Regions from separate parts of the Methylotenera sp. E1MeOHC1 genome, predicted to be linked through region 1. Evidence: predicted binding sites of a transcription regulator. Region 1 holds the regulator's gene; the other holds the start of a gene.

The links. Region 1 encodes FliA, which starts transcription of late flagellar genes. Its sites were predicted from a motif close to CTAAAGTTNNCNNAAANNNTGCCGATANNA; they were not measured.
Region 2: a site for FliA is predicted at 1,927-1,956, ahead of ACSSU7_RS01830 (flagellar protein FlaG). Genes of this name have one in related genera too.

The regions. Positions count from the first base shown of each region.
Region 1 is NZ_CP196025.1:603,692-607,069, reverse strand. Features, by position in the region: gene flhF (flagellar biosynthesis GTPase FlhF) at 1-980, shown strand, start outside; gene ACSSU7_RS02710 (MinD/ParA family ATP-binding protein) at 1,043-1,822, shown strand; gene ACSSU7_RS02705 (RNA polymerase sigma factor FliA) at 1,832-2,566, shown strand; gene ACSSU7_RS02700 (flagellar motor protein) at 2,548-3,297, shown strand; gene motD (flagellar motor protein MotD) at 3,336-3,378, shown strand, end outside.
Region 2 is NZ_CP196025.1:399,386-402,763, reverse strand. Features, by position in the region: gene ACSSU7_RS01840 (nitrite/sulfite reductase) at 1-47, opposite strand, end outside; gene ACSSU7_RS01835 (aminotransferase-like domain-containing protein) at 179-1,609, opposite strand; gene ACSSU7_RS01830 (flagellar protein FlaG) at 2,030-2,410, shown strand; gene ACSSU7_RS01825 (nuclear transport factor 2 family protein) at 2,571-3,050, opposite strand; gene ACSSU7_RS01820 (ABC transporter ATP-binding protein) at 3,111-3,378, opposite strand, start outside.

The DNA of each region.
Region 1 (3,378 bases):
ATGTCGCAACCAGCAAACAGATGGTATGGATGCTAAAAGAAATGCGTAGCATGCGCAACGTGATTGAATCACAACTGGCTACGATCGCTTGGGGCAATATACAGCAACGTGACCCTATTAAGTCTGAAGTGTTGAGCACTTTATTAGGCGCCCGCTTTAGCCCAGCATTATCAAGATATTTAGCAGAAAAGTTACCATCAAATTTAGATAGTAAAAAAGCCCAAGCATGGGTGAAATATATCCTGAGTAAAAACCTGAGCACCATAGAAAACGAAACCGAAGTATTGGACCAAGGTGGTGTGTTTGCCTTAATTGGCCCGACTGGTGTTGGCAAAACCACAACCACAGCAAAGCTGGCTGCGCGCTATGTAATGAAACATGGCACACAAAGCCTAGGCTTGATTACAACCGACGCATACCGGGTTGGCGGACATGAGCAGCTCAGAATATACGGTAAGATTCTAGGTGTGATGGTTTATGCCGTCAAAGATGAAACAGACCTCGCACTTGCGCTCAATGAACTGAAGAACAAGCATACGATTTTGATTGACACTGTTGGTGTAAGCCAACGTGATCGCATGGTCACCGAACAAATCGCCCTGCTCTCAACTAGCAATACGCCTATTAAGAAATTACTATGTTTAAACGCCACCAACACTGGTGAAACCTTAACCGATGTTATCAGTGCTTATAAAGGAAAAGGGCTGGATGGTTGCATCATGACCAAACTTGATGAAGCCGTCACCATAGGTAATACACTTGATGTGATTATTCGTGAAAAATTAAAACTGTATTACACAGCCGATGGACAACGTGTGCCTGAAGATATCAACCTAGCGAATAAAGTAGCGCTGATTCATTTAGCATTAAACTCAAAATCGCCAGCTAACCGCCCTTTTGAATTTTTAGAAGAAGAACTGCCATTTGTCATGGGGCAAGCTAGCAGCTTGAACACTATCTCTCAATTAGCGGAGATTTAATCATGTCTAATTTCAACAGCAGTCCTACACCTAACGATCAAGCTGCCGGATTAAGGCGAATTATGGCAAAGCCAAAGCCTAGAATAGTGTCGGTGCTGTCTGCGTCATCTACCCAAGCACAACCGCGCCTTATCACCAACCTTGCCGCCTCTATGGTTGCCCAAGGCAATGAAGTGCTAGTCATGCATGCCTCAGAGCACGCATCTGAACATCATTATGAATTGGGCCAGTCCCCTACGCTACTGGATGTGATTTCTAACAAGCATACGTTGGCGCAAGCAATCAAATCCACCAGCCATGGATTCTCTAGTGTGAAACTAATGCACAAAAACTCAGGTGCAAAGGCAAGTGAAAACCATACCAACAGCCAGCTTAACCTGATGTTTAACCAATTAGCTCAGCAATATGACATGGTGCTAGTTGACACCATGCTTAACTCAGCCAATGTGCTGCCCTTACATAAACTCAATGAAAGTGAAATCATTATCCAGCTCTCACGTAAGCCAGAATCGATTACAGAGGCGTATTCATTGATTAAACAAGTTTGCAGTGAGCTTGGCAGGCGTTCTTTTGGTATCATTGTGGAAGACTCAACTGATGCGCAGGCACAAATAGTATTTGGTAATATCGCACAGGTGGCAAAACGCTTTATGCAAATTGAATTAGAGTTTTTTGGTGCAATTCCTGCTGATAGCCACATCAGCCGAGCTTCCAAGCTGGGGCGCTCCGTCATTGATGCGTTTCCGCTCGCGATAGCGTCAACCGCATTGAAACAAATTGCACAACGCTTAGATTACAAGCATGATAATATTTTTAACAATAAGCAGGCACAACTAAGCTAAAGACGATTTATGTACACAGCGCACGGGAAAAAAGATCAAAAAGACGTTTTGCTGGATCAGCACGCTATCTTAGTTAAAAAACTCGCCTATCAATTAAAAGCAAAGCTACCGCCTAGCGTAGAACTTGATGATTTAATTCAAGCGGGCATGATGGGCCTGCTCGATGCTGTTAATCGCTATGAAGACACGCATGGTGCCCAGTTTGAAACCTATGCCGCACAAAGAATCCGCGGGGCAATGCTAGATGAGCTACGTAGCTCAGACTGGTTACCGCGTAGCATCCGTAAAAACATGCGTGATGTTGAACACGCCATTAGCCAACTAGAACAGCAGCTTGGTCAGCCCCCCACTGAAAACGATGTAGCCAAAAAGCTTAACTTATCGCTAGCGGAATACCATGAGATGCTAGGTGACTGTAGCGGACACCAACTGGTCTATTACGAAGACTTTCATGAAGCCGACAGTGGTGAACACTTTTTAGACCGCTTTCAAACCGATCATGATAGTGATCCAATTAAAGGCTTACTAATTGGTGACTTCAAAGATGCACTGATTGCTGCGATTGACTCACTACCTGAGCGAGAAAAAATCCTGCTGGGTTTATATTACGAACAAGAACTAAATTTAAAAGAAATTGGTGCGGTTATGAGTGTTTCAGAGTCCCGCGTATGTCAACTACATAGCCAGGCGGTTGCTAGGCTGCGTGCCAACTTAAGAGAGAAGTCATGGACTGGGGCAGTGTAATCGGGCTAATCCTTGCTGTTGCAGGGATTATACTAGGGCAAAAACTTGAGGGTGGAAACGTTGAATCGCTGTTGCAATATGCAGCTTTCCTTATCGTGATGTTTGGTACTTTTGGTGCGGTACTTGTGCAAACCCCACCAAAAACTTTTTTGCAAGGTTTAAAAATGCTAAAACTAGTATTTAAAAAACCTGTTGATGACAAAAAAGAACTGACGAAACGCATTTTAAACTGGAGCAACTTTGCGCGTAAAGAAGGCATTTTCATGCTGGAGCCTTTCTTAAAAAGGGAAACTGATCCTTTCATCATTAAAGGTATGCGCTTGATGATTGATGGCACACCGCCAGAAAAAATTCGCGAGATATGCGCCATTGACATCTATTTCCATGAAGTTCAAATGCGTGGCGCAGCAAAAATATGGGATGCGGCCGGGGGCTATGCGCCAACTGTGGGTATTTTAGGTGCAGTTCTAGGCCTAATTCATGTGATGGAAAACCTATCCGACCCGAGCAAGCTAGGTAGCGGTATTGCTGTTGCATTCGTGGCCACGATTTATGGTGTTGGTTTTGCTAACTTGATATTTTTACCGATTGCCAACAAATTAAAAACACACATTCAAGCAGAGTTGAAAACACGTGAAATGCTGCTTAATGCATGGGTGTCTATAGCCAATGGCGACCATCCTAGAATCGTTGAAGAGCGCTTAGATAGTTACCTAGATAAACCGCACTAACCGCCCATCCATACAAAACAGCCATTTGAATATAAATCATGTCGAAACTCATTCGTAAAAGAGTAGAAGAGGATCAAGAGA
Region 2 (3,378 bases), 200 kb from region 1:
ACGCGCTGTTCCACCAAGTTTTGATCTATTTCATCATAGATATACATTTAATCACCTTAAAAATTGGCGTTGATACAACAGCCAAGTTATTTTTTACAGTGACTAAAGCTTAAGGCTTGGTGCTAATGAAGAACAGAGACAGATGCTTACAAAAAAAGCATAACAGATGATAAAAACCTTACGGCAATGGCTGGGACATTAATCCCAATACTAGCGTACCTAGCGTTGCCAGTGCAGCCTCAATACGCGCATCCCAAATATGCCCGTAATTCAAACGAACATAACTGCTGAAGTGGCGCTGCGCAGAAAATATAGGGCCAGGTGCAATGCTAATGCCATTATTGAGCGCAAGCTTGTGTAGCTCAAGTGCATTAACACCATCTGGTAACTTAACCCATAAAAAGTAGCCGCCCTGCGGTAACGTTAAACAAGTGCCGGCAGGGAAGTAGCGCTCAATGGCTTCGACAAACTTAATTTGATTCATTAATAAGGCATGGCGCAAACTGCGCAAATGCTTGTCATAGCCACCTTTTTGCAGATACTTGGCAATGGCTACCTGCGCTGGCACCGACGCTGAGATAGTGGTAGTTAGCTTAAGCCGCGCCACCATTTTTGCAAATCGCCCCGGTGCCACCCAGCCCACCCGATAGCCAGGCGCAAGACATTTAGAAAATGACGAACAATGCATCACCAAGCCTTCAGTATCAAAAGCCTTGGCTGGCACTGGCCGCTTATCACCAAAATATAGCTCGCCGTATACATCATCTTCAATCAACGGCAGTTGATACTTGGTGATGAGTGCCACTAACGCCTGCTTCTTTTCATTGGAAAGCAAACTGCCCAATGGATTTTGAAAGTTAGTCATTAGCCAGCAAGCTTTTGGTTGGTGCTGCAAAATGGCACGCTCCATTGCCGCCAAATCAATCCCGTCTTTAGGGTGACTCGGAATCTCAACTGCTCGCAAACCAATACGCTCTATGGATTGTAATGCCGCATAAAAGGTTGGCGACTCAATTAGAACGGTATCTCCAGGGCGGGCAACCGCCATTAAGCATAAGTTCAATGCCTCCAACGCACCATTTGTCACTACGATTTCATCCGCCGTCACATGTAAACCATCAATCATGTAACGTAAGGCAATCTGACGTCTAAGGTTAATATCCCCTGCGCTTAGGTTATCTACACTAGCCCAAGGGTCCATAATCTGCACACTGGAAGCCATGGTCTTAGCTAGATTCGCCCGCGGGAACAGCAAAGGGCTGGGAAATGCCGAGCCCAAAGGCACTACACTTCTGAGTCGAATCGACTCCAGTACTTCAAACACCAGCTCACTCACATCTACTTCTGTGGACTCTAATTGGCTCTCTATAACCGGCGCAGGCGAGGATGGAATATTCACCGCACCGCCAGTCACAAAATAACCGGAGCGCTCACGCGCAGTAATCAGGCCTCTCGCTTCCAGCAGATAATATGCCTCTAATACAGTAGCTGCGCTCACATCACGGCTAACACTGGCTTGACGTACAGAGGGCAGCTTGTCTCCACGGCACAGTACTCCTTCTTGGATAGATTGGGCAATAGAATTAGCAAGCTGCTCGTAAAGCTTCATAGCTTTCCTGTGATATCAAATGTGTACAAATAGCATGCTACCTTATACACAAGAAATTACTACCTAAGCCACGGGACTGGTCTATATAAAACAAGATAAACAAACCCTAGCTACTGAGCATATTTTTATAAAAATAATGCTGGTTACAAGCGTTAAAAATATCAAAACCATACAAAATAATTAGCTTTTTTACAGTGAAATCGTGGAAATAACATAAAAACATGTGCCAAACAAAAAATATTTTTATCTATAACCATATGAATATATTAACAATTATATAAATATTGAAATTATTTTAAATATTTTCTACTTTTACCCTAAATTATCTAAATTTGCTGCCGTTAAAGAGTCATAAGATGCGGCAAAATTTAACTTAATTTTTAACCAATAACAATTTAAGACACGATTTTAAGGGCTAACATGTTTAATTCTTCAATAGATGGTTACGGCGGCATTAAAATGCCAATCAGCACGCAACAAACGACAGATGCGAGAGCTACCGCCCAAGCTAACAACGCGAATCGCGCTGCTTTAAAATCAGTGGATACGTCTGAAAATAGAACATCAACTGAAGCCAACAAAGACATGTTGACGGCTGCTGTGAATAAATTGAATGAGTTGGTAGCGCCTGCCTTGCAAACTGTACAGTTCTCGATGGATGAAGAAGCTGGTCGCATGATTGTAAAAGTGATCGACACGGCAACGCAAAAAACCGTTAGGCAAATCCCAAATGAGGAGGTGCTAGCCTTTTCAAAAACGCTGAGCAGACTACAAGGCTTAGTGATAAGAGAGCGCGCTTAACCAAGCTACAGCTATCAGCCAAAGCTACTTTGGCTGTATCATTGATGAAATAAGCATTTGTGGTTTTCATGTTGCCGCAAATGCTTAACCCAAAATGCTTTACCGCAGATCCCAATCCCAAACCAACGCATCAGGCACTCTAGCTAGTAGCAGTTAAACGCTACAAACCCAACTCGCTTAAACTAGCGTATTCATCTGGTCTGCGCCCTATCGGCCATAAAAACTTACGCTCAGCCTCTTTAATGGGTAAGTCGTTAATACTGGCATAACGTAACTCCATTAAACCATTGGCATCAAACTGCCAGTTCTCATTGCCATAAGAACGGTACCACTGCCCAGAATCATCATGCCACTCATAAGCAAACCGCACCGCGATGCGGTTATGATCATGCGCCCACAATTCTTTAATTAAACGATACTCTAACTCACGCGCCCATTTGCGAGTTAAGAACGCAACAATTTGCTCACGCCCAGTTAAAAACTCTGCACGATTACGCCACTGGCTATCCGGCGTATATACAAGTGATATCCGTTGTGGATCTCGGCTATTCCAACCATCTTCAGCCAACCGTACTTTCTGCATCGCAGTTTCACGTGTAAATGGGGGTAATGGTGGCCTTGCTTCATGAGTTGTAGACATCTCTTCACTCCTAAAATATAAACATATTTAACACAGATGAACCGAGAAAATGTAAGTGCGCTACTCTCCCAAAAAGCCGCCGCTTTGGTGCGCCCATAACGTTGCGTATATACCACCTTGCTTAATCAATGCCTGATGGTCACCCTCTTCAACAATTCTGCCATCATCCAGCACAATTAAACGATCCATTGCAGCAATAGTGGAGAGACGGTGCGCAATAGCCACCACCGTTTTACCCTGCATCAAGTCATACAAACTAGCTTGAATCGCTTGCTCCACTTCCGAATCCAGCGCACTGGTGGCTTCATCTAGCAGTAAAATGGGGGCG